DNA from 4 places in the Paraburkholderia sp. J94 genome. Region 3 is predicted to be linked to each of the others. Evidence: riboswitches for the same ligand, from Rfam matches in the RefSeq annotation. Region 3 holds a riboswitch; each other region holds the start of a gene.
What was found. Region 3 has a riboswitch for cobalamin ahead of cobG (precorrin-3B synthase). Riboswitches for the same ligand answer to the same signal wherever they lie in the genome.
Positions count from the first base shown of each region.

Region 1: it holds a riboswitch for cobalamin, as region 3 does, so the genes downstream of both, U4Y88_RS28395 (TonB-dependent receptor domain-containing protein) here and cobG (precorrin-3B synthase) in region 3, are expected to answer to the same signal.
Region 2: it holds a riboswitch for cobalamin, as region 3 does, so the genes downstream of both, U4Y88_RS13275 (TonB-dependent receptor) here and cobG (precorrin-3B synthase) in region 3, are expected to answer to the same signal.
Region 4: it holds a riboswitch for cobalamin, as region 3 does, so the genes downstream of both, U4Y88_RS00870 (HoxN/HupN/NixA family nickel/cobalt transporter) here and cobG (precorrin-3B synthase) in region 3, are expected to answer to the same signal.

Region 1 is NZ_CAJMZH010000015.1:120,172-127,542, reverse strand. Features, by position in the region: gene U4Y88_RS28420 (electron transfer flavoprotein subunit beta/FixA family protein) at 1-571, shown strand, start outside; gene U4Y88_RS28415 (electron transfer flavoprotein subunit alpha/FixB family protein) at 586-1,518, shown strand; gene U4Y88_RS28410 (CoA ester lyase) at 1,508-2,383, shown strand; gene U4Y88_RS28405 (CoA-acylating methylmalonate-semialdehyde dehydrogenase) at 2,653-4,164, opposite strand; gene U4Y88_RS28400 (LysR family transcriptional regulator) at 4,362-5,303, shown strand; cobalamin riboswitch at 5,398-5,604, shown strand; gene U4Y88_RS28395 (TonB-dependent receptor domain-containing protein) at 5,695-7,371, shown strand, end outside.
Region 2 is NZ_CAJMZH010000005.1:472,177-479,547, forward strand. Features, by position in the region: gene U4Y88_RS13265 (oxidoreductase) at 63-893, shown strand; gene zigA (zinc metallochaperone GTPase ZigA) at 929-2,164, opposite strand; adenosylcobalamin (AdoCbl) riboswitch at 2,281-2,429, shown strand; gene U4Y88_RS13275 (TonB-dependent receptor) at 2,709-4,910, shown strand; gene U4Y88_RS13280 (ABC transporter ATP-binding protein) at 4,935-5,741, shown strand; gene U4Y88_RS13285 (ABC transporter substrate-binding protein) at 5,738-6,742, shown strand; gene U4Y88_RS13290 (iron ABC transporter permease) at 6,760-7,371, shown strand, end outside.
Region 3 is NZ_CAJMZH010000013.1:58,395-65,765, reverse strand. Features, by position in the region: gene U4Y88_RS26010 (cobalt-precorrin-6A reductase) at 1-483, opposite strand, end outside; gene cbiE (precorrin-6y C5,15-methyltransferase (decarboxylating) subunit CbiE) at 480-1,724, opposite strand; cobalamin riboswitch at 1,787-1,981, shown strand; gene cobG (precorrin-3B synthase) at 2,032-3,474, shown strand; gene U4Y88_RS25995 (precorrin-8X methylmutase) at 3,467-4,093, shown strand; gene U4Y88_RS25990 (precorrin-2 C(20)-methyltransferase) at 4,094-4,849, shown strand; gene cobJ (precorrin-3B C(17)-methyltransferase) at 4,846-6,588, shown strand; gene U4Y88_RS25980 (flagellar brake protein) at 6,678-7,371, shown strand, end outside.
Region 4 is NZ_CAJMZH010000001.1:191,110-198,480, reverse strand. Features, by position in the region: gene U4Y88_RS00890 (hypothetical protein) at 1-802, opposite strand, end outside; gene U4Y88_RS00885 (extracellular solute-binding protein) at 1,069-1,989, shown strand; gene U4Y88_RS00880 (ABC transporter permease subunit) at 1,994-2,782, shown strand; gene U4Y88_RS00875 (porin) at 2,848-4,026, opposite strand; cobalamin riboswitch at 4,452-4,649, shown strand; gene U4Y88_RS00870 (HoxN/HupN/NixA family nickel/cobalt transporter) at 4,739-5,800, shown strand; gene U4Y88_RS00865 (BON domain-containing protein) at 5,871-6,239, opposite strand; gene U4Y88_RS00860 (porin) at 6,274-7,371, opposite strand, start outside.

The sequences.
Region 1 (7,371 bases), on a different contig from region 3:
GGTTTCCGCTGGCGTTTCGCAGGCGCAGGAAACGCTGCGCACCGCGTTGGCGATTGGCGCGGATCGTGCCGTGCTGATCGAATCGAATGAGGATTTGCAGCCGCTGGCCGTGGCGAAATTGCTAAAAGCGCTCGTCGATAAAGAACAGCCTTCGCTGGTGATTCTCGGCAAGCAAGCTATCGACGACGACTCGAATCAGACCGGTCAGATGCTCGCCGCACTGGCGGATCTGCCGCAAGCGACGTTCGCTTCGAAAATCACGGTCGCCGATGGCAAGGCCACGGTCGCGCGTGAAGTCGATGGCGGCGCGGAAACGCTCTCGCTTTCGCTGCCCGCAGTTGTGACGACCGATCTGCGTCTGAACGAGCCGCGCTACGTCACGCTGCCGAATATCATGAAGGCGAAGAAGAAGCCGCTCGAAACGATCACGCCCGCCGATCTCGGCGTCGATGTCGCTCCGCGTTTGAAGACGCTGAAGGTTTCGGAGCCGCCCAAGCGCAGCGCAGGCGTGAAGGTGCCTGACGTGAAAACGCTGGTCGAAAAGCTGAAGACCGAAGCCAAGGTGCTGTGAGGAGCGAATTCAAAATGACGAATCTGGTAATTGCAGAACACGACAATCAGTCGATTAAAGCGGCGACGCTGAATACGGTTGCAGCGGCGCAGAAAATTGGCGGCGATGTGCATGTGCTGATCGCGGGTTATAACGCGCAAGCGGCGGCGGATGCGGCGGCGAAAATCGTCGGCGTTTCTAAAGTATTGCTGGCCGATGCGCCGCAACTCGAACAAGGTCTTGCGGAAAACATCGAAGCGACGGTTCTTTCCATCGCGAAGCAGTATTCGCATATTCTCGCGCCCGCTACGGCAAGCGGCAAAAACGTGACGCCGCGTATCGCCGCGAAACTCGACGTCGCGCAGATTAGCGATATCACCGCGGTCGAGAATGCCGATACGTTCGAGCGTCCGATCTACGCGGGCAACGCCATCGCGACCGTGCAATCGCAAGACGCGATCAAGGTGATTACCGTTCGCACCACGGCATTCGATGCAGCCGCCGCAGAAGGCGGCAGCGCTTCAATCGAAAAAATCGAAGCGCCCGCAGACAGTGGCCTCGCGCAATTCATCAATCGCGAAGTCACGAAACTCGATCGTCCTGAACTCACGAGCGCGAAGATCATCGTCTCGGGTGGTCGCGGTCTGGGCAGCGGCGAGAACTACACGAAGGTGCTCGAACCGCTCGCCGACAAACTCAACGCCGCGCTCGGCGCATCGCGCGCCGCTGTCGACGCAGGTTACGTGCCGAACGATTATCAGGTCGGACAAACCGGCAAGATCGTCGCACCGCAGCTGTACGTGGCAGTCGGCATTTCCGGCGCGATTCAACATCTCGCGGGCATGAAAGACTCGAAGGTGATCGTCGCGATCAACAAGGACGAAGAAGCGCCGATCTTCACGGTCGCCGATTACGGTCTCGTCGGCGATCTGTTCGCTGCCGTGCCGGAGCTTGCCGATGCACTTTGAGCCCAACACCACGCCGCCCGTTCGCGACGACGCCGCCCGCGTCGCGTTCTCGCCGCAATCGTTCCTGTTCGTGCCGGGCAGCCGGCCCGAGCGTTTCGAGCGCGCGCTCGCGAGCGGCGCGGACGCCGTCATCATCGACCTCGAAGATGCGGTCGAGCCCGCCGCCAAGGACGCCGCGCGCGAGAACATCGCGAACTGGGTCTCGCGCCGCCATCCGGTGCTGGTGCGCATCAACGGCCGCGCCACGCCGTGGTTCGAAGCCGACGCGAAACTCGGCGCGCTCGACGGCGTCGCGGGCATCGTGCTGCCGAAGGCCGAACAGGCCGCCGACGTGAGCGCGGCCATCGCGCTCGCGCGCCGCCGCGTACCGGTGTTTCCGCTGATCGAAAGCGCGCTCGGCATGTGGAACGCGATGGAGATCGCGCGCGCGCCGTTCGTGAAGCGCCTGATGTTCGGCACGCTCGATTTCATCGCCGAAATGGGCATGCCCGACGACGGCGAGCCGCTCAATCACTATCGCTCGCAACTCGCGCTGATCTCGCGCGTCGCGGGTATCGAAGCGCCCGTCGACGGCGTGACGCCCGACATTCAGGATCTCGCGCGCATCGAGCGCGATGCGCTCAACGGCAAGCGGCTCGGTTTCGGCGCAAAGCTCTGCATCCATCCGAAGCAGATCGAGGCCGTGCATCGCTGCTATCGGCCGAGCGAAGCCGAACTCGCCTGGGCCGCACGCGTGGCGCAAGCCGCGCGCGAGGCGCAGGCGGGCGCGATCACCGTCGACGGCAAGATGGTCGATCGCCCCGTGATCCTGCGCGCGCAGCAATTGCTCGCGCTGGCCGCCGCCGTGGCGCAGAAGGGCGCGTGAAGCGGACGCGCGTGGCGTAGCGCGCTTAACCGGCCACGAGATTCGACGGGCGGCGACTCACCGGTGAGCGCCGCGTCATCCACGCGTTGTGGAATTGCCGCACGCGGCGCGGCGGCGAGCAGCGCTAAAGCCTAAAGCGCCCGAAAAGCCCGCCCAATGCGCGCAAAAAAACCGCGCCGCCGTCCGCAAGAAGCGGAACGGCGGCGCGGTTGGCTAATTGATTCGATATCCGAACGATATAAGAACGATATCGCTATCGAATCAATGCATCACTTCGCGACCGGCATGGTGAACTCCGCACCCTTTTCGGTGCTTTCCGGCCAGCGCTGCATGATCGACTTCTGCTTCGTGTAGAAGCGCACGCCTTCCTCGCCATATGCGTGCATGTCGCCGAACAGGCTGCGCTTCCAGCCGCCGAAGCCGTGCCACGCCATCGGCACCGGAATCGGCACGTTGATGCCCACCATGCCCACTTCGATCTGGCGGCCGAACTCGCGCGCCACGTTGCCGTCACGCGTGAAGCAGGCCACGCCGTTGCCGAACTCGTGATCGTTGATCAGTTGCACCGCTTCCGAGAAGTCCTTCACGCGCACGCAGGCGAGCACCGGGCCGAAGATTTCTTCCTTGTAGATGCGCATTTCGGGCGTGACGTCGTCGAACAGCGTGCCGCCCGTGAAGAAGCCGTCTTCGTGACCCGGCACCTTGAGGCCGCGTCCGTCCACGACGAGCTTCGCGCCTTCTTCGATACCGGTGGCGATATAGCCTTCGATGCGCTCCAGCGCCTGCTTCGTGACGATCGGGCCCATTTCGGCGTCGGCTTCCATGCCGTTCTTCACCTTGAGCGTGCGCGCGCGCTCGGCCAGACGCGGCACGATCTTGTCGGCCACGTCGCCGACCAGCACGGCCACCGAAATCGCCATGCAGCGCTCGCCCGCCGAACCGTAGGCCGCGCCGATCAGCGCGTCGACGGCCTGGTCGAGATCGGCGTCGGGCATCACGACCATGTGATTCTTCGCGCCGCCCAGCGCCTGCACGCGCTTGCCGTGCTTCGCGCCCGTTTCGTAGATGTAGTTCGCGATCGGCGTGCTGCCGACGAAGCTCACGGCCTTCACGTCGCGATGCGCGATCAGCGCGTCGACCACGACCTTGTCGCCCTGCACGACGTTGAACACGCCGTCCGGCAGGCCCGCTTCGGTCAGCAGACGCGCCATGAACAGCGCGGCCGACGGATCGCGCTCGCTCGGCTTGAGCACGAACGTGCAGCCCGCCGCGAGCGCGACCGGGAACATCCAGCACGGCACCATGCACGGGAAGTTGAACGGCGTGATGCCCGCGACCACGCCCAGCGGCTGGCGCACGGTCCAGTTGTCCATGCCCGTGGAGACCTGCTCGGTGTAGTCGCCCTTGAGCAGTTGCGGAATGCCGCAGGCGAATTCGATCACGTCGATGCCGCGCGCGACTTCGCCTTGCGCGTCGGCGAATACCTTGCCGTGCTCGGCCGTGATGATGGCGGCGAGTTCGTCCTTGTGGCGGTTCATCAGTTCGAGGAAGCGCAGCATGACGCGCGCGCGGCGGATCGGCGGCGTGTCGCGCCAGGCCGGGAACGCGGCTTTCGCGCTCGCGACGGCGGCGTCGACATCGGCGACTTCGCCCAGCACGAGACGGCGCGCGGCCGCACCCGTCGCCGGATTGAAGACGGGCTGCGTGCGGTCGCCCGCGCCGCGTTCGCGCTTGCCGCCGATGTAGTTGACCACGTCCGCGGAATCGGTGAAGGCCTGCATGTCATCTCCTCGCTATTGAGTGTCGGTTGAGCATCACTGTGACGGCCAGTGTACGGAGCCGCCCGGCGTCTGCAAAGACACGGCGGCTGAATTGATTGTTTTCCACTGTGAACAATCGCAGTGCGCAGCGCTGAAAGATGCGCAGGCGCGGTGCTATCATCGGCGCATCGTTGAGTATTCGGGGCAGGAGTCTTTTCGTGGATACGCAGAACGTCGAAGCACTCTGGACCCATTTGCACTGGCTGAATGTGCTGGCGGCGCAGGGCAGTTACACGGCGGCCGCCGCGCGCCTTGGCGTGAGCAAGGCCGCGATGAGCCAGCGGATCGCCGAACTGGAACGCGTGGCGGGCGTCGCGCTGGTGCAGCGCACCACGCGCAGCGTGCGCTTCACGGAGGCGGGATTGCGGCTGGTCGAGGACACGCGCGCGGAGTTCGAGCGCATCGCCACGAGTTTCGCGAGCGTGCGCGAAATGGCCGATATCGCGCGCGGCACGGTACGCGTGACCGCGCCCGTGGCATTCGCGCGTCAGCAACTGGTGCCGCGCCTCGCGCAGTTCGCGCGCGCGAATCCCGAGGTGCGCGTGCAGCTTGAACTCTCCGACCGGCTCACGTCGATTGCGAGCGAAGGTTTCGATCTCGCGATTCGCCACAGCGCGCAAGTGCCGGAAACGCATGTGGCGTTCAAGCTTTGCGATACGCGCTCGGTGATCGTCGCCACGCGCGCGTATCTGAAGCTGCGCGGCACGCCGCAAACGCCCGCCGATCTCGCGCAGCACGACTGTCTTTACTATCCGCGCACGCTCGGGTCGGGCGCGTGGTCGTTCGAGAAAACGGGCCGCCGCGCCGAGCAGTCGCGTGTGAACGTGACCGTGAACGGGCCGGTGTCGGCGAATAACAGCGAGGCGCTGCGCGACGCAGCGCTCGAACATCTGGGCATCGCTTTGCTGCCCGATTTCAGCGCGCAGGCCGCGTTGCAGGCGGGCAAGCTCGTCGTGCTGCTGCCTGCGTGGCGGCCGGTGGGCGCGTTCGCGTCGCAGTTGCACGTGGTGCGGCCCTATGGCGCGCACGTGCCGCGCGCCGTGACCTTGTTCGCCGATTTCCTGCGTCAGACCTTCAAGCAGGGATTTCCGCTCGAATGAGCCGATGAATACGGGGATGAAAGCCGCGACGCGCATCTGACGTTTTTTCGCATCGCCTGGCACAGCGGAGGTTGACGCGCCGAACGCACCGCCTTTACGCTCGCGCGCTGATGGTTCCCGGCGACGGGATCAAAAGGGAACGCAGTAACGGCGCGCGAACGGCGCACGCCGGAAGTCTGCGGCTGTCCCCGCAACTGTGAGCGGCGAGTCCATGCCAGCGAAGGCCACTGGGAAACCGGGAAGGCCGGCATCGGGCGGCGACCCGCGAGCCAGGAGACCTGCCATCGACCGAGGTCCAAGCAGCCGCAAAGGGCGGGGTGTCCCGATGCGCGCGCGCCGCCCGCGCGGCCGCCCGTTGCAAGGACAGTTCGACCTCAGGATCTGTCTGCTCATGAAGTATCGTCAATTCGTTCTCGCGACCGCCGTGGCCGCCTGCGCCTGGCAGTGCGCCGATGCGCAAACGTCCACACAAAGCGCTGAACAAGGCGCTGAACCCGGCGCCGCACCAACCCAGGCCGACGCAACGTTGCCGAACATTCTCGTCGTCGGCGACACGCAGCATCTGCCGCAATCGTTCGATCAGCGCTACGCCAGCACCCAGGTGCTCACGCGCGCGGATCTCGACCGGCTCGACCCCATCGACCCGAGCATCACGCAGGCGCTCGCCACGCTGCCCGGCGTGAGCGTGTCGCAGAGCGGCGGTCCTGGCGCGACCGCTTCGGTCAGCATTCGCGGCTCGGCGGCCAATCAGGTGGCTGTGTTCATCGATGGCATCCGCGTGGGGTCGGCGACCACGGGCACGGCCGCGTGGGCCGATCTGCCGACCTCGGCGTTCGACCGCGTGGAAGTGATTTCGGGCCCGGCTGCCGCCTCGTTCGGCGCGGATGCCGTGGGCGGCGTCGTGCAGCTGTTCACGCGCCACGCCTCGAATCAGCCGAATCAGACCACGGTGTCGTTCGGCGGCGGCTCGAACAAGACCTTCGACACGCAGCTGCGCACTTCCGGCACCGTGCCGTCGAGCGGGCCGCTCGCGGCGCTCGGCGGGCTCACGTATTCGCTCGGCCTGCACGACTACAACACGGCGGGCATCGACGCGACCAAGCCGTGGGCCTACGGCCACGAGGACGGCCGCAATCCGTATCACGCGCAGGATCTGGACGCGCGCCTCGGCTATGCGCGCGACAACTGGTCGATCTCGACCTTCGCGCTCTATCACCAGTCGGATCTCTCGTACGACAACGCGGGTTACGCCGATCGCCAGCGCGATCATCAGCTCACGACGGGCGTGGCGTTCCATCTCGACATCACGCCGACCACGCAGTTCGATCAGTCGTTCGGTTACGCGTATGACCGCCAGTTCATCTACGCGAACGATCCTGGCATTCCGACCGACGAGTTCGATTCGACGCGCCTGAGCAGCTCGACTTCGATCACGCATCAGGAAACCGGCCACACGCTGTTCGGGCAGGCGCTTTCGGGCGAGACCAAGCTCGCCTACGACTTCACGCGCGAGCAGGCGTATCTGCCCGTCGAAGTGCCGGACGGGCTGCCCGCGCGCAACGACTCCGCCGTGTCGATGCATCAGTCGGTCATGCTCGGCGACTGGACGCTGTTCCTCGCGGGCCGCCACGAAATCGTGCAGGGGCAGAGCGTGAACACGGGCAACGCGGCGCTCGCGTGGGCGATCACGCCGGTCTATACGGCGCGCGTCTCGTACGGCAACGCGTTCCGTCTGCCGACGTTCAACGACCTCTACTATCCGGGCTACGCGAATCCGAATCTGCAGCCCGAACGCAGCGATACGGTCGAAGTCGCGCTCGACGCGACGACGTCGATCGGCACCTTCACGGCGGCGCTCTACGACACGCGCGTGCACGATCTCATCACTTACGATTCGCAGACTTTTCTGCCCGTGAACGTGGGCCGCGCGCATATTCAGGGCCTCGATCTCTCGTACAAGGGCACGCTCGGAGCGAACACGCCGGTCAGTCTCGCGGTGGGCATCCTCAATCCGCAGGACGTGAGCGATCAGACCTGGTTGAACCGGCGCCCGCGTCAGACCGTGAAC
Region 2 (7,371 bases), on a different contig from region 3:
TTAATCAGTCCGATTCATAAGACTAGTATGCACGTTCCAGTCACGAATCGGGAGAACCGGAAATGGCAAGCAGCAAAACTCTGCTCATCACGGGCGTCAGCAGCGGATTTGGGCGCGCGCTCGCGCAGGAGGCGCTCGCGGCGGGCCATCGCGTCGTCGGCACGGTGCGCAGCGAGCAGGCTCAGCGCGATTTCGAGGCGCTGCACGCGCAGGCCGTGGCGCGCGTGCTCGACGTCACCGACTTCGACGCGATCGACGCTGTAATCGCCGACATCGAAGCGAGCGTCGGCCCCGTCGACGTGCTCGTGAACAACGCGGGATACGGCCACGAGGGCGTGATGGAAGAATCGCCGCTCGCGGAATTGCGCAAGCAGTTCGACGTGAACGTATTCGGCGCAGTCGCGATGATGAAGGCCGTGCTGCCGTTCATGCGCGCGCAGCGGCGCGGCCACATCCTGAACATCACCTCGATGGGCGGGTACATCACCATGCCGGGCATCAGCTATTACTGCGGCAGCAAATTCGCTTTAGAAGGCATTTCCGAAGCGCTCGGCAAGGAGGTCGCGCCGCTCGGCATCGCGGTCACGGCCGTTGCGCCGGGTTCGTTCCGCACCGACTGGGCGGGCCGCTCGATGATGCGCACGCCGCGTTCGATCGCCGACTACGACGCGATTTTCGATCCGATCCGCCAGGCGCGCGAGGAAAAGAGCGGCAAGCAACTCGGCGATCCGCACAAGGCCGCGCGCGCGATGCTCGCCGCGATCGAAGCCGAAACGCCGCCCGCGCATCTGTTGCTCGGCAGCGATGCGCTCGGCCTCGTGCGCGGCAAACTCGCGGCGCTGGAGCAGGAGATCGGCGCGTGGGAAAGCGTGACGATCTCGACGGACGGTTGAGCGGACGATCAATCCAACGATCAAGCGCGCGCGGTTTATCCCTGCACTTCGTGGGCGTCGCGCGCTTCGTCCTCCGCGCCGTCGTCCCACGCGGGAAACGGATCGCTATACGCGATCCACGCCTGCGGCCCCTCGGCCATTTCGGCGTCGCTGAGCAAACAGGCGTCGAGCCGCGCGCGCAAGCCTGCTTCGTCCATCTCCATGCCGATCAGCACGAGTTCCTGGCGCGCGTCGCCGACATGCGCGTCCCAGTTTCCTTCGATGAATTCGAGCGATTCCGCGTCGGTCGGCCAGCGATGCTTCGGCACCGCGGCCCACCACAAACCGGCCATGCCGTGACGGCACACCGCGCCCGCCTGCGACCACGACGCCGCGTGCGTCGGCCGGCTCGCGAGCCAGAAGAAGCCCTTCGAGCGCACCACGCCCGGCCACTCGGAATTGATCAGCGCCCAGAAACGCTGCGGATGCAGCGGCCGTCGCGCGCGCCACACGAAGCTCGCGATGCCGTATGCCTCGGTCTCCGGCGTGTGCTCGCCGCGCAATTCCGCGAGCCAGCCCGGCGCTTTCGACGCTTCCTCGAAATCGAACAGGCGCGTATCGAGCACGCGGTCAAGCGGCACGCGGCCGAACTCCGCGACCTCGATGCGCGCGCGCGCATTGAGCCGCTGCAGGATCGCCATGAGCCGTTCGAGCGCCGCGTCGTCGATCAGATCGACCTTGTTGAGCACGATCGCATCGCAGAACTCGATCTGTTCGATCAGCAGATCGACGACCGTGCGCGTGTCCTCGTCGCCGAGCGATTCGCCGCGCGCCTGCAGGCTGTCCTGCGAGCCGTAATCGCGCAGGAAATTGAACGCATCGACCACCGTGACCATCGTGTCCAGACGCGCGACGTCCGAAAGACTCTGGCCGCTTTCGTCCGCGAACGTGAAGGTTTCGGCCACCGGCAGCGGCTCCGAAATCCCCGTCGATTCGATCACGAGCTGATCGAAACGCCCTTCGCGCGCGAGCCGGTTCACTTCGAGCAGCAGGTCCTCGCGCAGCGTGCAGCAGATGCAGCCATTGCTCATCTCGACGAGCTTTTCGTCGGTGCGCGAGAGTTCCGCGCCGCCGTTGCGCACGAGCGCCGCGTCGATGTTCACCTCGCTCATGTCGTTGACGATGACCGCGACGCGCCGCCCTTCGCGGTTGTTCAGGATGTGGTTGAGCAGCGTGGTCTTGCCCGCGCCCAGAAAGCCGGACAGCACGGTAACCGGCAAGCGTGAATCCATCGGATGACTCCTTCGACGAGTGTGGGGAAACGGGGTGTCCGTCTTATTGAGTGTTATGTTATAACATCGCAGACAAAACGGGCAACGAAGGAAACAGGTCAACGGGCGGGCCGCGTGGCTTACAATTCCGTTTCGTCATGCCCGGAAGCTGGTGCAAATCCAGCACGGTCGCGCCACTGTGATCGGCCTTCGCGCCGAAAGTCAGACCTGGGCATCGGCACTCATCAACCGTACTTTCGGGGCGCGAAACCCCTGGAGAAATCAGCATGACTGCACCGGCCGTCTCGCGGCGCGCGCTCGCTCGCCGCTCGTCCCTCGTCTCAAGCGTCCATTCGCTCGCGTGTTGCACGTGTTGCACGTGTTGCACGTGTTGCACGTGTCGCGCGGTATCGCGCGTCGGCATCGGCATCGCCTAGATCCGCCAGGCTCAGCGCCTCCGCTTTCTGTTTTTTGTTTTTCGCTTTCGCGTCGATCGCTTCGACGCGGGCCTGTGTGCGCGCTCGCGCCTCGCACGCCTCGCATAACAACACCGCACCGAACAAGAATGGACGTATCCACACCGCTTTCCAGCGCGCGGCGCTTCGCCGTGCGCGGCGCCTTCGCCTGCTCGTGCCTCGCCCACGCGGCTCACGCTTTCGCGGACGGCGAGACCGCTTCGTCCCCCGACGCCAGCACACCATCGTCAAACGCCACGCTGCCCGCCGTGCGCGTGAACGCCGCGTCCGCCACGAAGGCCGCATCCGGCAAACCCGATCTCGCGACGCCGCTCACCACCGGCAGCCGCCTCGGCCTCTCCAGCCTCGACACGCCCGCGAGCGTCGAAGCCATCGGCAGCGCGCAACTCACCGAGCGCGGCGACAACAACGTGACCCAGGCCGTCACGCGCGCCGCCGGTTTCGCCACCGACGCCGCGCCCGGCAACGGCGGCACCTCGCTCTCCGTGCGCGGCTTCAGCGGCCCCGAATCGGTCACCACACTTTACGACGGCCTGCGCATGTACGCGGGCGCGGGCACCGTGTCGTTCCCGTTCGACACGTGGTCGGCGGAACGCATCGAAGTGCTGCGCGGCCCGGCCTCAGTGCTCTACGGCGAAGGCGGCATCGGCGGCGTCATCAACGTCGTGCCGAAAGCGCCGCAACGCGACTACGCCACGACGATCCAGCTCGGCGCGGGCAGCTACGGAGAAAAGCGCGTGGCGCTCGACACGACCGGCGCGCTCGGCCCGATGCTGTCCTACCGCTTCTATCTCGCCGACGACCGCAACAACGGCTGGCTGCCGCGCGGCGAATCGCACACGACCGCGCTCGGCGGCGCGCTGCGTCTGGACGTGAATCCGCGTCTCTCGTTCACGCTCGATTACGACTACGGGCGTCAACTGCCCGCGCGCTATTTCGGCGTGCCGGTGACGGACGGGCAACTCGATCCCGCGCTCGAACGCCAGAACTACAACGTCGGCAATGCGTCGATCGCGTATTACGACCAGTGGACGCGCCTGAACACGCAATGGCGCGCGGCGCGCGGCATCATCGTGCGCAACCAGCTTTACTATCTGCTCACGAACCGCCACTGGCGCGACAGCGAAAGCTACACGCTGATGGGCGACGGCAACGTGCTGCGCAGCGACTACCTCGAAATCCTGCATCACGAACGGCAGATCGGCGATACGCTCGACGCGACCTTCGACGGCCGCGTGCTCGGTCGTCAGGACCGACTCGTCGTGGGCGCGGATTTCAACGCGATTTCGTTTCTCGACACCAGTAATTCTCCCTATGACGGTTCGTCGATCGTGCCCCAATCCGGCTTCGATCCGGGCGTGTTTTCGAGCCCCGATCCGACCGTGCCGCAATTTCGCACCAGCACGCGCCAGGCGTCCGTATACGCGGAAAACCGCCTCGAATTGACCGATCGCCTCGCCTGGGTCGCGGGCCTGCGCTACGACCACATCGACTATCACCGCGATACTTTTGCCACGGTCAGCGGTCCCGCGTCGTCGTTCGATCGCACCTTCGCGCACACGGGCTGGCGCACCGGCCTCGTGTTCTCGCTCACGCCGGACCTCTCGTTCTACGCGCAATACACCACGGGCGCCGAGGGCGTGGGCTCGCTCGTCACGCTCTCGCAGTCGAGCAGTAACTTCACGCTCGCGAACGGCGAGCAGTGGGAAGCGGGCGTCAAGCAGCAATTGTGGGGCGGCCGCGCGTCGTGGACGCTCGCGTTCTATCAGATCGTCAAGCGCGATCTGCTGACCACCGATCCGTCGAATCCCGATCTCACGCAGCAGGTCGGCAAGCAGTCGTCGCGCGGCGTGGAATGGACGGGCGCGCTGCAACTGGGCGGCGGCTGGTCGATCGACGCGAACGCCTCGTTCCTGCGCGCGCGTTACGACGACTTCAACGAAAGCGTGAACGGCCAGAGCGTGTCGCGCGCGGGCAATGTGCCGTACAACATTCCCGAGCAGACCGCGAACGTGTGGCTCGACTGGGCGTTCGTGCCGGGTTGGCGCGCGGGCGCGGGCGTGCATTACGTGGGCCGCCGTTACGGCGATACGGCGAACACCGTGTCGATTCCGAGCTACACGCTGATCGACGCATCGGCTTCGTGGCGCGCCACGCGCAATCTCACGCTCGCGCTCTATCTGCGCAATCTCACGAGCCGCACCTACGCCGTGACGACGCAGAACGACGGCGGCGAATGGCTGCTCGGCGCGCCGCGCTCGGGCTGGGTCACGGCCACGATGCGTTTCTGATTCATTTCATCAGGATGCCGAATCATGACGCTATTGCAGATCGACGGCCTCGACTGGTCGCCGCACGATGAACGTGGCGAACGCAGCGCGCGTGCGCTGCTGCACGCCATCGACATCGACGTGAAGCCGGGCGAATTCGTCGGGCTGATCGGGCCGAACGGCAGCGGCAAGACGAGCCTGCTGCGCTGCGCGTTCCGTTACGCGAAGCCGCAACGCGGCGCGATCACGCTCGACGGCGACGACGTCTGGGCACACAACGCGCGCTGGAGCGCTCAGCGCATTGCAGTGCTTTTGCAGGATGCGCCCGACGATTTCGGCCTGAGCGTCGCGGAAGTGGTGGCGATGGGACGCACGCCGCATCAACGCGCGCTCGCGGGCGAAACCGCGGACGACCGCGCACGCGTCGAACGCGCCCTGCTCGACGTGGGCCTCCCCGACGCGCGCGAACGCCCCTTCGCGACGCTCTCGGGCGGCGAGCGCCAACGCGCGCTGCTCGCGCGCGCGCTCGTGCAGGCGCCGCGCGTGCTGATGCTCGACGAACCGACCAATCATCTCGATCCGCGCCATCAGATCGACCTGCTCGCACTCGTGAAGCGCCAGCGCATCACGACGCTCGCGACGATCCACGACCTCAATCTCGCCGCCGCGTTCTGCGACCGCCTGTTCGTGATCGACGCGGGCGAGATCGTCGCGCGCGGCACGCCGGAACACGTGCTGACCGAAGCGCTGCTCAAGCGCGTGTACGGCGTCGATGCGATCGTCGATCGTCATCCGGTCACGGGCGGTCCGCGCGTGACGCTCATTACCCCTCATTCGGAGTCGAACGCATGAAGATGAATCGATGGCGCGGCGCCTGCTTGGCGCTGCTGCTCGCGTGCGCGAGCGCCGCCGCGCACGCGGACCATTATCCCGTCACGGTGCGCAGCTGCAATCGCGATGTCACGTTCACGCACGCGCCCGCGCGCGCCGTGAGCAACGACGTCAACCTCACGGAGATGATGCTCGCGCTCGGCCTGCGCACGCGCATGGCGGGCTATACGGGCATCAGCGGCTGGAAGACGGCGGACCCCGCGTTGCAGGCCGCGCTGCTCGGCCTGCCCGAACTCGCGCGGCGCTATCCGTCGCTCGAAACGCTCGCCGCCGCGCACGCCGATCTTTACGTCGCGGGCTGGAATTACGGCATGCGCGTGGGCGGTCCGATCACGCCGCAGACACTCGCTCGCTTCAATATCGCCACGTATGAACTCACCGAATCGTGCTCGCACGTGATGCCGCGCCCGGCCGCATCGCTCGACGATGTGTATAACGACTTGCGCAATCTCGGCGCGATTTTCGATGTCGATGCACGCGCGCAGACGCTGATCGCGTCGATGCAATCGAGTGTCGCCGAGGTGAGCCGCGTGCTGAACGCCAGGCCGCACACGCCGCCGCGCGTCTTCGTCTACGACAGCGGCGAGGACAAGCCTTTCACGGCGGGCGCGCTCGCGATGCCCACGGCGCTGATCCGCGCTGCCGGAGGCCGCAACGTGATGGACGACGTCGCGCAAAGCTGGACCCAGGTGAGCTGGGAAAGCGTGGTCGCGCGCGATCCGCAGGTGATCGTCATCGTCGATTACGGTGCGGTGACGGCCGCGCAGAAGGAGGCGTTTCTGCTCGGGCTGCCCGCGCTCGCAAACGTCGCGGCGATTCGCGAAAAGCGCTTTATCGTGGTGCCCTACGATGCGGCGACGCCGGGCGTGCGCAACGCGAAGGCCGTCGAGACGCTTGCACATAGTTTGCATCCCGAATCATTTTTCTCGCATGCCGACGCGGCACAACGAGGCGTGCCATGAGCACGCGTCGCTCGCGCATGGGCGCGCCGCCCTTCACGTTGTCGCGCGCGCTGCCGTTCACGTCGATCGTGTTGCTCGCGTGCGCGCTCGCGGTGTCGGTCGTGCTGGCCGTGGGCTTCGGACCCGCGCGCATCGCGCCCGGCGACGTCATGCGCGCGATCGCGGCGCACCTCGCGGGCGGCGCGCATATCAACACGATGATCGACGACATCGCCTGGCAAATCCGCTTGCCGCGCGTGCTGCTGGGCGCGCTGGTCGGGGCCGCGCTCGCGCTGGCCGGCGCGGTCCTGCAAGCCGCCACGTCGAACCGTCTCGCCGATCCGCATCTGCTCGGCGTGAGCGCGGGCGCGAGCGTCGGCGCGGTCGCGGCAACGCTCTGGCTCGGCGCGGCATGGGGCGCGCTGACCTTGCCCGCGTGCGCGTTCGTCGGCGCGCTCGCGGCCACGGCGCTCGTGATCGGCTGCGGCACACGCGGCGCGCGGCTCGATGCGCAGCGTCTCCTGCTCGCAGGCGTCGCGATTTCCTTCGTGCTGATGGCGCTCGCGAATCTGCTGCTCTATGTGGGCGATCAGCGCGCGGCGGCCTCGGTGCTGTTCTGGACGCTCGGCGGACTCGGCCTCGCACGATGG
Region 3 (7,371 bases):
GCCGGGATGCGCGTCGAGACAGCGGATCGTCCAGTGTTGATGCGCCGGGATTTCGTCGAGATGGGCGAGCGGTTCGCGGCCGAGCGTGAACAGCGGACGCGCAAACCCGGCGAGCGCGTCGATCACGCCGCCCCAACCGTCCACGGCGCGCCAGTCGTCGCCCGCTTGCGGCTGCCACGGCGCGCGGCGCAGCGCCCAGTACGGCACGCGCGCGTCGGCGCAGGCCTGCGCCGCGTTCGCGCTGATGCGCGCGGCGTACGGATGCGTGGCGTCGAGCACGAGCGCGATCTGTTCGTCGGCGAGATAACGCGCGAGCCCTGGCGCGCCGCCGAAGCCGCCCACGCGCACGGCGCACGCGAGATCGGCGGGCACGCGGCCCAAACCCGCGAGGCTGTAGACGTGCCCGGGTGCGAGCGTGCGTGCGATGCGCAGCGCGTCGCCGGTCCCGCCGAGCAAAAGAATACGAGGCGCGCGCGCGTTCATGGCTTGCGCACGTCGTAGAGCGTGACGGGCAGCGCCTGACGCCAGGTATCGAAACGCCCGAGCGGTTCCGCCTCGCCGATGCCGATGCGCGTGAGCGTGCCGCCGTGCCGCGCGCGCCACGCGACGAGCGCCGCCTCGCTCTGCACCGTCACGGCGTTGGCGACGAGACGCCCGCCCGGCGCGAGCCGTTCCCAGCAGGTGTCGAGCACGCCCGGCACCGTCACGCCGCCGCCGATGAACACGGCATCCGGCGCGGCGAGGCCCGCGAGCGCATCGGGCGCGCGGCCCGCGACGAGTTGCAGCGCGGGCACGCCCAGCGTGTTGCGGTTGTGCTCGATGAAGCGCTGGCGCTCGGCGTTCGCTTCGATCGCGATCGCGCGGCAAGCGGCATGCGCGCGCATCCATTCGATGCCGATCGAGCCGCTGCCCGCGCCCACGTCCCAGAGCAGCGCGCCCGGCGTCGGCGCGAGGCGCGCGAGCGTGAGCGCGCGCACGTCGCGCTTGGTGAGCTGGCCGTCGTGCAGGAAGGCGTCGTCGGGCAGGCCGGGCGTGAGCGTCCAGGACTGCGCCGCGCGTGCGCCATCGACGTCATCCGCTTCGCATTCGAACGCGACCAGATTGAGCGCGGCGCTCTCCTCGACTTGCCACGCATCGGCGCGGCCTTCGATGCGGCGTTCGAGCGCACCGCCCAGATGCTCGAACACGGTCAGACGCGTCGCGCCGAAACCCTGCGCAACGAGCAGCGCGGCGAGCGCGGCGGGCGTGCGGCCATCGGCGCTCAGGGCGAGCACGCGCGAGCGCGTGAACAAATGGCGGCGCAGCGCGTCGAGCGGACGGCCGACGAGCGACACCGCCGCCACGTCCTGCAAGGCCCAGCCGAGCCGCGCCGCCGCCAGCGACAGCGACGAGGGCGCGGGCAGCACGTCCATCTCGTCGATCGGCACATGGCGCGCGAGCGTCGCGCCCACGCCAAAACACATCGGATCGCCGCTCGCGAGCACGCACACGCGCCCGTGACCGTTACTATGAGACTCACGCAGCGCCAGCAGCGGCGCGACGCTGAACGGCTGCGGCCAGGCCTCGCGGCGCGCGCCCACGCGCGCCGGCAGCATCGCGAGATGCCGCTCGCCGCCCGTCACGACATCCGCCTCGAACAGCGCGCGCCGCGCGGCGCGTCCGAGTCCCGCGTATCCGTCGTCGCCTATGCCGATCACCGTCAGCCACGCCCGCCTGCCCTGCATCCGATCTCCGTTTCGGGTTGCGCGCGCGCCGTTTCGTCTCGCGGAGCGCGCTGGAAAACGGGCATAATACCGCTTCCGCCGGCGCCGGACGGGCCTGAAAACCTCGACGGCATAAAAGGGAACACAGCAAAACTGTGGCCGCCCCCGCGACTGTGAGCAGCGAGACCGCATCCACCCGAGCCACTGGTTTTACCGGGAAGGCCGATGCAGCCGCCGACCTGCGAGCCAGGAGACCTGCCGGCCGAACGACTGTTCGTGCGAGCCCATGCCGGGCGGGGTGTACCGGCGGCCATCGTCCCGCCAGCGCATGTCGCGCCGGGGCGGTCCGCCTCGCGCGACGCAACCACGGTGTCCCTTGAATCACGACTCGAAGCCCGCTTCGTCCCCTGCCACGCTTGCCGAGGCGCGCCGCTCGGCGTGTCCGGGGCTCGTGCGCGTCGTCGCGGCGCGTGACGGCGGGCTGTGCCGCATCCGCCTGCCCGGCGGCGTGCTGAGCGCCGCGCAGGCGCACGCCATCGCGCACGCGGCGCGCGCGTTCGCCGACGGCACGCTCGAACTGACCAACCGCGCCAACGTGCAGGTGCGCGGCGTGCGCGCGGGCCAGGAAGCGGCGCTCACGGCCGCGCTCGTCGCGGGCGGGCTCGGGCCCGCGAACGGCGTGCAGACGCCCGACAATCTCTGCGCCGCCGACGAACTGCGCAACCTGATGCTGAGCCCGCTCGCGGGCCTCGATCCGCACGCGCTGTTCGACACCGCCGCGCTCGCCGCGCCCCTCGTCGCGATGCTGCAAGACGAGCCGCGTTTCGCGGCGCTGTCGCCGAAATTCGCCGTGCTGATCGACGGCGGCGAGCGGCTCGCGGCGCTCGATCATCCGCACGATATCTGGCTCGCGGCCACGCGCGAGCACGGCGAAACGCGTTTCGCCTTCGGCCTCGCGGGCTGCCCCGACGACGGCGCGCTCGGCTTCATCGCCGCCGCGCACGTGCAAACGCTGATCCGCGCGCTGCTGCATGCGTTTCTCGATCTCGCCGCGCCCGATCAATTGCGGATGCGCGATGTGGTCGCCACGCACGGCGCGGCCGCGGTGCTCGACGCCGCGCAACATCACGCCGATATCGCGATCGCGGCTCCGCAGCCCGCCGCCGATGAACACGCGCCATCCGCATGGCGACGCCCGCGCGTCGATCTCACGCAACGTCTGGGCGCACACGCGCTGCACGCGAACGGCGACGGCTACGTGGGCGCGCAACCGCCGCTCGCGCGCCTCGACGCCGCCACGCTCGACGCGCTCGCCGACCTCGCCGAACGCCACGGCGACGGCACGCTGCGCATCACGCCGTGGCAAGGCGCGCTGGTGCCGCACGTCGCGCGCGACGCGCTGATTCCCGTGCTCGACAGCCTGCGCGCGCTGGGCCTGAGCGTCGATGCCGCCGATCCGCTCGCACGCACGATCGCCTGCACCGGCTCGGCGGGCTGCGCGAAAAGCCGCGCCGACACCAAGGCCGACGCGCTGCGCCTCGCGCCGCATCTGCCGCCGCACGTGCAGGCGCACCTGAGCGGCTGCGAGCGTTCCTGCGCCGCCGCGCATCGCGCGCCGTTCACGCTGCTGGCCGCCGCGCCGGACCATTACGACCTTTACGAACGCGACGCGAGCGCAGCCGGTTTCGGCCGCCTCGTCGCGCGCCACCTGACCCTCGAAGCCGCCGCGCACGCCATCGCGCAGCGGCCCCGGAGCCTTTCCGATGTCTGATTACATCCGCGACGGCCAGGCGATCTATCGCGAGTCGTTCGCGACGATCCGCGCCGAAGCCGATCTCGCACACATTCCCGCCGACCTCGAAAAACTCGCCGTGCGCGTGATCCACGCCTGCGGCATGGTCGACATCGCCGCCGACCTCGCGTTCTCGCCGGGCGCAGGCGACGCCGGCCGCCGCGCGCTCGCGCAAGGCGCGCCGATTCTCTGCGACGCCAAAATGGTCGCGTTCGGCGTCACGCGCGCGCGCCTGCCCGCCGACAACGCCGTGATCTGCACGCTCGACGATCCCGCCGTGCCCGCGCTCGCGCGCGAACTCGGCAACACGCGTTCAGCCGCCGCGCTCGAACTGTGGCGTCCGCATCTCGAAGGCAGCGTCGTCGCCATCGGCAACGCGCCGACCGCGCTGTTCTATCTGCTCGACATGATCGCGGCCGGCGCGCCGCGTCCCGCGCTGATTCTCGGCATGCCCGTGGGCTTCATCGGCGCGGCGGAATCGAAAGCCGCGCTCGCCAGTTCGACGCTCGGCGTGCCGTTCGTGGTCGTCCGCGGACGGCGCGGCGGCAGCGCGATGGCCGCCGCCGCCGTCAACGCACTCGCTTCGGAGACCGAATAAATGTCCGAGCACGAACACAATAACGAACCGCGCATCGGCCGCCTGCATGGCATCGGCGTCGGTCCCGGCGATCCCGAGCTGCTCACGCTCAAGGCGCTGCGGCTGCTGAAAGCCGCGCCCGTGGTCGCCTACTTCGTCGCCAAGGGCAAGAAGGGCAACGCGTTCGGCATCGTCGAGTCGCATCTCGGCCCCGAGCAGGAACGCCTGCCGCTCGTCTATCCGGTCACGACCGAAGCGCTCGAACCGCCGCTCTCGTACGAAACCATCATCGCCGACTTCTACGACGGCGCCGCGCGCACCGTGGCCGCGCATCTCGACGCGGGCCGCGACGTCGCCGTGATCTGCGAAGGCGATCCGTTCTTCTACGGCTCGTACATGTATCTGCACGACCGCCTGGCCGCGCGCTACGACGCCGAAGTCGTGCCCGGCGTCTGCTCGATGCTCGGCGGCGCGGCGGTGCTGGGCGCGCCGCTCGTGTACCGCAACCAGAGTCTCGCGGTGCTCTCGGGCGTGCTGCCCGAAGATCAATTGCGCCGCCGTCTCGCCGACGCGGACGCCGCCGTCATCATGAAGCTCGGCCGCAACTTCGAGAAAGTGCGCCGCGTGCTCGCCGATCTCGGTCTCGCGAAGCGCGCGCTCTATGTCGAGCGCGCGACCATGGCGAACCAGCGCATCGTGCCGCTCGACGACGTCGATCCGATGGCCTCGCCGTATTTTTCGCTGCTTGTGGTGCCGGGGGAAAAATGGCAAGCATGAACGCCGAGTTGCGTCCGCCCGCCGTGATCGTGCTCGGGCCGGGCGCGCTCGCCACGGCGCAGCGCGTGAAGGCGCTGTACGCGCACGCGCAGATCCACGCGCTGCAGGACCGCGCGCAAGGCGACGTCGCGTTCAGCGAACTCGGCGAGCATCTGCGCGAGCTGTACCGGCGCGGCACGCCGCTCGTCGCACTGTGCGCGGCGGGCATCGTGATCCGCTGCCTCGCGCCGCTGCTCGCGAACAAGGGCGCGGAGCCGCCCGTGCTCGCGCTCGCCGAGGACGGCAGCGCGGTCGTGCCGCTGCTCGGCGGCCTGACCGGCGTGAACGTGATGGCGCGCGAGATCGGCGCGGCGCTCGGCATCGCGCCCGCGATCACGACCAGCGGCGAATTGCGATTCGGCACCTGCCTGCTCAATCCGCCCGACGGTTATGCGCTGTCGAGTCTCGCGCAGGGCAAGCGCTTCGTTTCCGATCTGCTCGCGGGCGACGCGACGCGCATCGAAGGCGACGCGCCCTGGCTCGATCACGTCGATCTGCCGCGCGACGCGGCGGCCGCGCATGCGATCCGCGTGAGTCCGCATGTCTGGGACGGCGATCCCGCGCAACTCGTGATTCATCCGCGCAGCGTCGTGGCCGCCGTGCGCGCATCGAACGAACGGCTCGCCGATCACGTGCAGGCCGCGCTCGACGAACGCGGTCTCGCGGCGGCCTCGCTCGCGGCGCTGCTCGCGCCCGCCGCGCTGATGGGCGACGCGTCGCTCGCGCAGGCGGCGGCGGTGCTGCATGTGCCGCTGCGCTTTGTCGATCAGGCCGATGCGGCCAATGTCGCCGATGCCGATCACGACAACGCATCACGCCTGATCGAAGCCCTGAAGCTCGACGACGCCACGCTGCACGCCGACGACACCCACGGCATCGCGCTCGCCGTCGCGCGCGCGCCGCTCGACGCGGCCACGCTCGGCCAGGCGCGCGGCAAGCTCACGGTGCTCGGTCTCGGGCCGGGCCGCGCCGACCTGCTCACGCCGATGGCGCGCGCCGCGCTCGACGACGCGACCGACCTCGTCGGCTATGCGACCTACGTCGACATGGCCGGCCCGCAGCGGCCCGGCCAGCGCCGCCACGCCACCGACAACCGCGAGGAATTGCAGCGCGCGCGTCACGCCTTCGAACTCGCGTGCGAAGGCCGCCGCGTGGCCGTGGTGTCGTCGGGCGATCCCGGCGTGTTCGCGATGGCCGCCGCCGTGCTCGAAGCGCTCGAAGGCGCCGACGATCCGCGCTGGCAGCGTGTCGAGTTGCAGATCGTGCCGGGCGTCTCGGCCGCGCTCGCCACCGCCGCGCAGGCCGGCGCGCCGCTCGGCCACGACTTCTGCATGCTCTCGCTCTCGGACAATCTGAAGCCGTGGGCAGTGATCGAAAAGCGTCTGCATCACGCCGCGCTCGCGGACCTCGTGATGGCCTTCTACAACCCGATCTCGCGCGCGCGTCCGTGGCAGCTGGACCGCGCGCTGGAGATCGTGCGCGCGGTGCGCGCGCCCGCCACGCGCGTCGTGCTGGGCCGCGACGTGGGCCGCCCCGGCGAGACGCTGCGCACGATGACGCTCGGCGAACTCCAGTCGTCGGATGTCGATATGCGCACGATGGTGATCGTCGGTTCCTCGACCACGCGCGGATTCGCCCGCGAAGGCACGCATGAAGCGCTGAGTGAATGGGTCTACACGCCGCGTTTTTATGCGGAATAAATCGCGATATCGACCGTTGAATCCGCACTGAAGTTTTGTCGCGGCGCGCCGTTAACACAGGGAATCTGTTACCCAACCCTGGCGCGCCGATGACCGACACTCTTGCCACCGCATCCGCTGCGGCTTCCGAAGTCGCTTCTGAATCCGCAACTGAATCCGCCGCTGCGCATAGCGCGGCAAATACCGCTGCAAGCGCTTCCACCGACCTCGCCGCGCTGACACCCGCCGACGTGCCCGTCGGCCAGCCGCTCGACTGGCCGCTCGTCGACCGCGACGGCACGCTGCTGCTCGAACGCGGCGCCTCGCTCGTCGGCGAAGTCGAACGCGATTTCCTGTTCCGCCATTTCGCGCCCCATCGCGGCGACCTCGACGCGTCCGCCGCCGAACAGGCCGCTGCGCCCGCCCTCAAAAGCGACGAACCGGCCGCGACGCTGCCGAGCGTGCGCGACCTGCATCTGAACATCGGCGCGCTGATGGGTCTGCGCCCGCAACAGGGCGCGAGCGGCGCGCCCATGCATCCGTGCAAGCTGATCGGCTTCGCGCCGAACGAAGCGATCTTCGTCACGCTGCCTTATGTCGATGGCCGCCCGATCGAGATCACGCCCGGCGAGAACGTCGAACTCGTCGCCATCGCGAGTCAGGCCGTCTATCGCTTCGTCTGCACGATTCACGCGATGAATCAGGCGCCGCTCGGCTATCTCGTGCTCTCGCAGCCCGCCAACATCCGCATGCTGCGCGAGCGCAAGTCGATTCGCGTGCGCGCGCAGTTTCCGGTGCGCTACG
Region 4 (7,371 bases), on a different contig from region 3:
CATACTCCTCGCGCTTGCGGCCGCGCCCGACCCAGATTTTGTGCTCGCCCCACACCTCGCCAACAACCGTCACCCGATTGGCGTTTCGGGCAACGTCGAGTTGCGCATAGCACCAGAGTTGCCCCCAGATATTGGGCCAGAGATTCGACGGAATGGTCATCCAGGAGTTTTTGATCTCCACCACCATGACTTCGTTAAAACGCGGATGCCGATAAATCAGGTCGGGCGCCGCTCGCAACGCCTCGCCGTTCACGCGCAATGAGTCGATGGTGAAGTAATCGACATGATCCTGACCGGGCATGTGCAGCCCATTGTGAATCAGCCGCCACTCCGAGCCGATGCTGCGTAGAAAGCCGTCGTGAACGCCGCCTTGCCCCTGCAATCGAGTCTGGTAAATCAACGGTTCGCGCGCCTTGCCGCGCTCGCGATCTTCTTCGTCGCCATATGCGGAGGCGTAAAGCGAATAGATCCATTGCGAGAATGCCGATACGGTGGCTTGCGGATCTTCCGGCCGCATGCGCTGGGCGCGGCGCAGGAATTCGGATGGCACGATCTGAAATGGCGCAGGCGTCGTTCGCTTGAAACTCAATCCCGCCTGAGGATCACGCGGTAATTCGTGACCAAAGAGCACATTGGCGCGGTGCTCCATCCTGCCGCGCAGTCCGTCTGCGCTCACGCGGCGGCGCGGATACACGCGCCAGGCAACCCCACTCGCAGACGGCAATCGAGGACCGACCAGTTCCGGCGCAGCCTCTTCCCGCTCGCCGCTTTCCCCGTCATCTTCTTCCCATTCGCTGCTCATTGTTCTTGCATCGGAATTATTTGCACGCAGCTTACCATTTCCTTCCGATCTTCTTGTTCGATGAGGCATTCGCAAGCGCGCGCGCCTTAACATTTTCTTGATGACAGAACGTGTATAGGCAACGAAGCGGCCTGGTTAATTCCATCCCATTCGCCACTGTGGTCCATACGAAATACGCAAACTGTAATCGTCCAATACAACGACGAGACACTACATTGAGGATGGCTTAACGGCCTCTCGCTTGTGAAACACGAATAAGGAATAGCATGAAATCAAGTATCGCTGCGTGGATGTCCACCGCAGTCGTCGCACTGTCTTTCGGAACCGCACATGCTGAAGACACCGTGAGAGTGACCTATGCCGGTTCGATGGGTGTCGTGATGGATCAGGGCCTGGGGCCGGCCTTCGCAAAGGCAAACAACGTGCAATACCAGGGGCAAGGCGAAGGCGCTTATGGCATGGCCCGCCTTCTGGCGTCGAAGAAAATGGTCGCCGACGTATTCTTTTCCATCACACCGGGGCCGATGGCCATTCTGAAGCGCGCGGGACTCATCGATGAAGCAATTCCCGTGGCCAGCACCAGCATGGTGATCGCGTACAACCCGAGGAGCGCCTACGCGCAGCAACTCGCCAGCAGTCAATCCAACGGCGCGAAGCCGTGGTGGGAAGTGCTTGCGCAACCGGGCCTGCGCTTTGGTCGAACGGACGCGAAGATCGATCCGCAAGGGCAGAACATCATCTTCACGATGAAGCTGGCCGAACGTTACTACGGGCAACCAGGTCTCGAGAAAAAGCTTCTCGGCGACGTGGAGAATCCGCAGGAGGTCTTTGCGGAAGGCGGTCTGCTGACTCGCCTGGAAGCGGGTCAGGTCGACGCATCGTCGGGATATGAAAGCGCCGTCAAGTCGGCCGGCCTGCCCTATATTCCGCTTCCCGATCAGATCAATTTGAGCAATCCGGCTTATGCGAAAGACTGGTACAACACGGTCTCTTTCGATATCCGCAATCCTCAAGGCGACATAAAAACACTGACGCCGCAGCCACTCGTGTTTTATGTCGCGATCCTGAAGAATGCACCGCATCCCGAGGAAGCGCAGAAGTTCGCCGCATTTGCCCTGAGCCCCAGCGGGCAGGCCATTTTCAGGGAAAAAGGATACGGACAACCGAAGGGCGATACGCTGCACTAGGTCGATGCTTGCCCACCTCACTGCGCCCGGCCGAAAGCGTCATCGCATTTTCGGCTGGGCTTTGCGTCTTCCGGCGCTCGCCATTATTGCGGTGCCGTTGCTCGCCTTGATCTGGGAGACACATTGGCGCCACCTCGAAGCGGCCTACGGCGATTGGGACGCCGTGCGTGTTTCATTCAGCCTCAGTACCTGCGCACTGGCGATCATCGTCGCAATCGGCACGCCGCTTTCATTCTGGCTCGCGAAAACAAAAGGATGGCTGGCCCGGGCGGTCGAGACACTCGTGCTGTTTTCCTTACTCACGCCGTCGCTCGCAACCGGCATTCTGCTCGTCAGTGCGTATGGTCCTTATGGGCCAATCGGCTCGCTTCTCGCTCATCTGGGCCTGTCGATCAACAACAACACACCCTCTTTCATCGTCGCGCAGATTTATGGCGGACTGGCGTATTTCATTACGTCTTCCAAAACCGCTTTCGAAAACATACCGCCGACGCTTGAGGAAGCGGCACAAGATCTCGGTTGCACGCCGTGGAAAGCCTTCTGGCTCGTGAATCTCCCGATTGCCGCGCGAGAAATCACGACGGGCGCCGTCATTGCCTGGGTGAGAACCATTGGTGAATTCGGTATTGCAGCGGTGTTTTCGTATTTTCCCCAGGGCGTGCCCGTCAAACTGTTCGTCAACCTGCAAAACGACGGGCTGCAGTCGGTGTACGTGCTCGTCTGGATTTTGCTGCTTGCCTTGCCGATTCCCATCATCCTGCTCTCGATCTTTAAACGCATGGGCCGGGATTGAGACTTCGCACTCGCGGCGCTCGCCTTGTCGGGCAAGCGTCCGCGAGGCGCGGCTAATCGGAACGATCAGAACTTATGGCGCAAACCGATTCGCAAAGCGAGTTGACTGCGCGCGCCCGTCCCCGAATTGCCGATGAAACTCGTGCTCGATCCAATTTCCGCCTGGACCGGAACCCACTTGCCGTCGATGAAGTTGCTGCCCGATGCGCGTTGATAGACGCCCACCGCGTACACGTCAGTAGTCTTCGACAAGGCGTAATCCAGGGCGGTATTGATCTGATTCCAGCGGCCGGCGTATTGGCCGCTCAATTGCGAGAACGTGTAGCCCACGCCCGCGCTCAACGCCGGGCTAATGGCATATTTCCCGCCGATTTCATAGTTATTGAACGTGGAAGCCGTATTCGTGAGCGTCGAAAGCCACGTGCGTGTCCAGTTACCCCACACGGTAAAGCGCGCGAGTCGATAGCGCGCCCCGACACCGAACGTCTGCAGATCGCGCAGACCACCCGTATCCACGTTCGCCACACTGACACTGAAAGCCGGGCTCGCGCCATTCGGATATCGGATATTCGTATAGGCCGCCCCCGCTGCGAATGACCCCGCTGCATAGTTGGCGCCAAAGCTATAGGTGCTCGACGAGCCTTGCGTTTTCACGCCGTCGACCGTGGTCGTCGGCGTACCGGCGAAGCTGCCGGCCTGATTCGAAAAACCATACAACGCGCCGAATTGCAGACCGGCATAATTTGCGCTGCTGAACTTGACCGAATTATTAATGCGGCTAGCGGTGAGCTGGTCGAGATCGTTGATATGGAACGCGTAGTTCCCCGCAACGGTTTGATTACCCATCGTGTAATTCCCGCCGATATATTCATCGGAGAGCGAGTATTGACGGCCGAACGTCAGCGTTCCAACGCCCGCCTGAGCAATGCCGACCGCGGCATGGCGCCCGAATAATGCGCCGCCTTGCGCAGACGATCCATCCGCGCTGCTGAACCCGCTTTCGAGAACGAAGATCGCTTTCGTACCTCCGCCGAGATCCTCCGACCCGCGAATCCCCCACCGGCTGCCCTGCGCCACGCCATCGCCATATTTAACCAGGCTGTCATGACCGGACGACGTCGCCGCATTGTTGACATAGGTGATGCCGGCGTCCACCAGCCCGTAAAGGGCAATACTGCTTTGCGCATGGGCCGCTGTGCCGATACAACCCGCCGCGACTGTGAGGATGATCTTTCTGTTATTCATTGCTTTAGCCTTCTACCAACTTGATACCGTGGCATTCGACCGATTCAGCCAGACAAGGCGTGATTGAATCGGCGGAATGACGCTCCGCATGCTCAACCCGATTACCGGGTCGATATGCCCGCCGAAATATATCGAAGCGGGCACAATGCCAACGGGCACAGTTACGGGAGATCGCAATGAGTACAGTGATTCAAGGGTATTGTTTCAAGCGATGCGGCATTTACACCTTGTCGCGTGAATAAAACGTTAAGCCCACTCAAGCAGAAACGCGCATTTGACAGAAATAAAATCTGAGAATTCTGGGCGATTAACACGGCGAAAGATCACGGCAGCGCAGGATAAATTCGACCGCTTTTACATCGATTCATCGAGCCGACCAGGCGCTTTTTTCTCCCCTCGCAATTGACGCGCAGCCCCTCCGCCCTTTACCCTTGCGCACTGATGGTTCCCGGCAACGGGATCAAAAGGGAACGCAGTGACGACGCCCGGCGTCGAGTCTGCGGCTGCCCCCGCAACTGTAAGCGGCGAGTTCGTGCCATTGAGCGCCACTGGGAAACCGGGAAGGCCGGCATACGAACCGTGACCCGCAAGCCAGGAGACCTGCCATCGACCGAGGTCCATGCAGCCGCAACGGGCGGGGTGTCCCAATGCGCAAACCACGGCTTCGTGCGGTGGTCCGTTGCAGGACAGCCCCGACCTCAGGAACTGTCATATGTCCATCGCTCTCGAAACGGCCGCCGCGCCGGGAGCCCTTCGCCGCCGCGTCGCCGGCATTTACGTCGTGCTCGCGGTATTCAATATCGGCGCATGGATCTGGGCCTTCATCGCCTTTCACGCCCAGCCGCTGCTGCTCGGCACCGGCCTGCTCGCCTATGGATTCGGCTTGCGGCACGCCGTCGACGCCGACCATATCGCCGCCATCGACAACGTCACCCGCAAGCTGATGCAGGACGGCCAGCGTCCGGTCTCCGTGGGCTTCTTCTTCGCGCTCGGCCACTCGGCCGTGGTGCTGCTCGTGGCGATCGCCGTCGCGGCGACCGCGGCGGCGCTGGAGAGCCGCTTCGAGGCCTGGAAAGATATCGGCGGGGTCATCTCGACGAGCGTCTCCGCGCTGTTTCTGTTTCTGATCGCCGCGATGAACATCGTGATTCTGCGCGGCGTGTGGCGCGCGTTCGGCAAGGTCCGACGCGGCGAGCGTTACGACAACGACGATCTCGATCTGCTGCTGAATAGCCGCGGCCTGCTTTCGCGTCTGTTCCGCCCGCTGTTTCGTCTCGTTTCGCGACCGCTGTGGATGCTGCCGCTCGGCTTTCTGTTCGGACTCGGCTTCGACACCGCGACCGAAGTGAGCCTGCTCGGCATTTCCGCGAGCCAGGCGGCGCAAGGCGTGTCGATGGGCGTGGTGCTCGTGTTTCCCGTGCTGTTCGCAGCGGGCATGTCGCTCGTCGATACGACCGACGGCATCCTGATGCTCGGCGCCTACGACTGGGCCTTCGTGCGCCCCATCCGCAAGCTCTATTACAACCTCACGATCACGCTCGTTTCGGTCGCGGTGGCGGTGCTGATCGGCGGCATCGAAACGCTCGGACTGCTCGCGGACCACTTCAACCTGAAAGGCGGCTTCTGGGACGTCATCGGCAGCCTCAACGACAACTTCAACAACCTCGGTTTCATCATCATCGGCGTGTTCATTTTTTCGTGGGTCGCGTCGTTTGTGATCTATCGCCTGAAAGGCTATGACGACCTGGTGGCGCCGCAGTCCGACAAGCCATAAAAAAAGGCCGTGGCGAGGACATTCCCCGCCACAGCCATGACCCAACTACGACGTCACGCGAACGAACGCGTCACATGCCGCCAAACGGCTTCTTCACCGTCAGTTTGTTGGTCACCGACACGACGCCGGGCACGCCTCGCGCAATCGCTTCGACTTTCGGAATCTGCGCCGCGTCGGTCACGGTGCCGTTCAAGGTCACCGCGCCATCCTTCGCGCTCACGCTGATATCGCCCGCGCGAATCTCCTTGACCTTCACGATCTCCGCATAGACCTTCCTGCGCAGCGCGCGATCGGCTTTCCTGCCCGTCGGCGCGCTGGCGCTGGCGCCGGACGCGGCGACCGCCGCGTCACTGGCCGTTGCCGGCGTTTGCGACCACGCGCTCAGCGAGATCGCGACGATCGAGGCCGCCGCCAGCCCGAATACCGTGGATGTTTTCATCAGTTTTTTGCTCCGCTTGATCAGCATGGCTGGATCAGAAGTTGTGCCGGAGGCCGATCATGGCCGCCGTGGTCGAGACGCCCGGCGCAACCGGCGCGCCGTAGATAATGGTCTGGTTCATCGTCCCCTTGTTGTCCACGTAGCCGACCTGGGCATAGGCCTTGGTCCGCACGGACAGGTTGTATTCGGCGCCGATGGCGATTTCGGTCGAATGATTCGCCGAGTGATTGCGGTCCTTCAGGTAGTAGAAACCGGACGTGACCTTGAAGCGCGGGCCGAACTGGTAGCCAATACCGCCCGATGCCATTTCGTAGTCGACGAGATTGCTTTTCTCAGGATTCCTGCCGATTGCATAGGAACCGGACACCGACCACCCGGAGATCGTGTACATCGCGCCGAAGTAGTAGAAGCGATTGTTGTCCACGCCGGTCGCCGCGGCCGCCGGTGCGGCCGGATAGGTCAACGGAAACGGATTGGTGTCGTGCCCGTTGTAGTAAACCGCCGAGAGATTCAGGCCATAGTTCGAATACTTGAGCACGGCCGATTCGCGCGTGCCGCCCTGGAAATGCCCTGCCACGCCGCCCGGCGCATATTCGAGCGCGAACGACGCGCCATGGAATTTCGGCGACGTATAGACGAGCGCATTGCTGTCGTACAGCGCGCCGATCGGCGCATTCGTGCTCGTGCCGGTCCAGCCCGCCGCCTGGTTCATGCCCAGCCAGGCCGTGAGAATACTGCCGAAATACTGCGCGCCGCGAACGTCGGTCTCCGCCATCGCGTAGATCATCGGGATGATCTGGCGGCCGGCGTCGAACGTGCCGAACGGCCCCGATGCCCCGATCGTCGCGAACTGGTTGAAGATCGCGGTCGTGCCCGGCGTATCGGAGAGCCCGAACCGGCCGGTCGCGCTGTTGAACGTTCCTTGCAGCTTGAAGTTGACCTTGTAGCCGCCGCCAATGTCTTCGCTGCCCTTCATGCCCCAGAAGCTCGAATAGATGCCCCCGTCCTTCAATTGATACGTATGCCCCTGGTTCTTCGCAGTAGGCAGGAACGTAGCCGCCGAGGTGCTCTGGTACAGGAATCCGCTATCGATCACGCCGTACAGCGTGACCGACGACTGCGCATGGGCGGC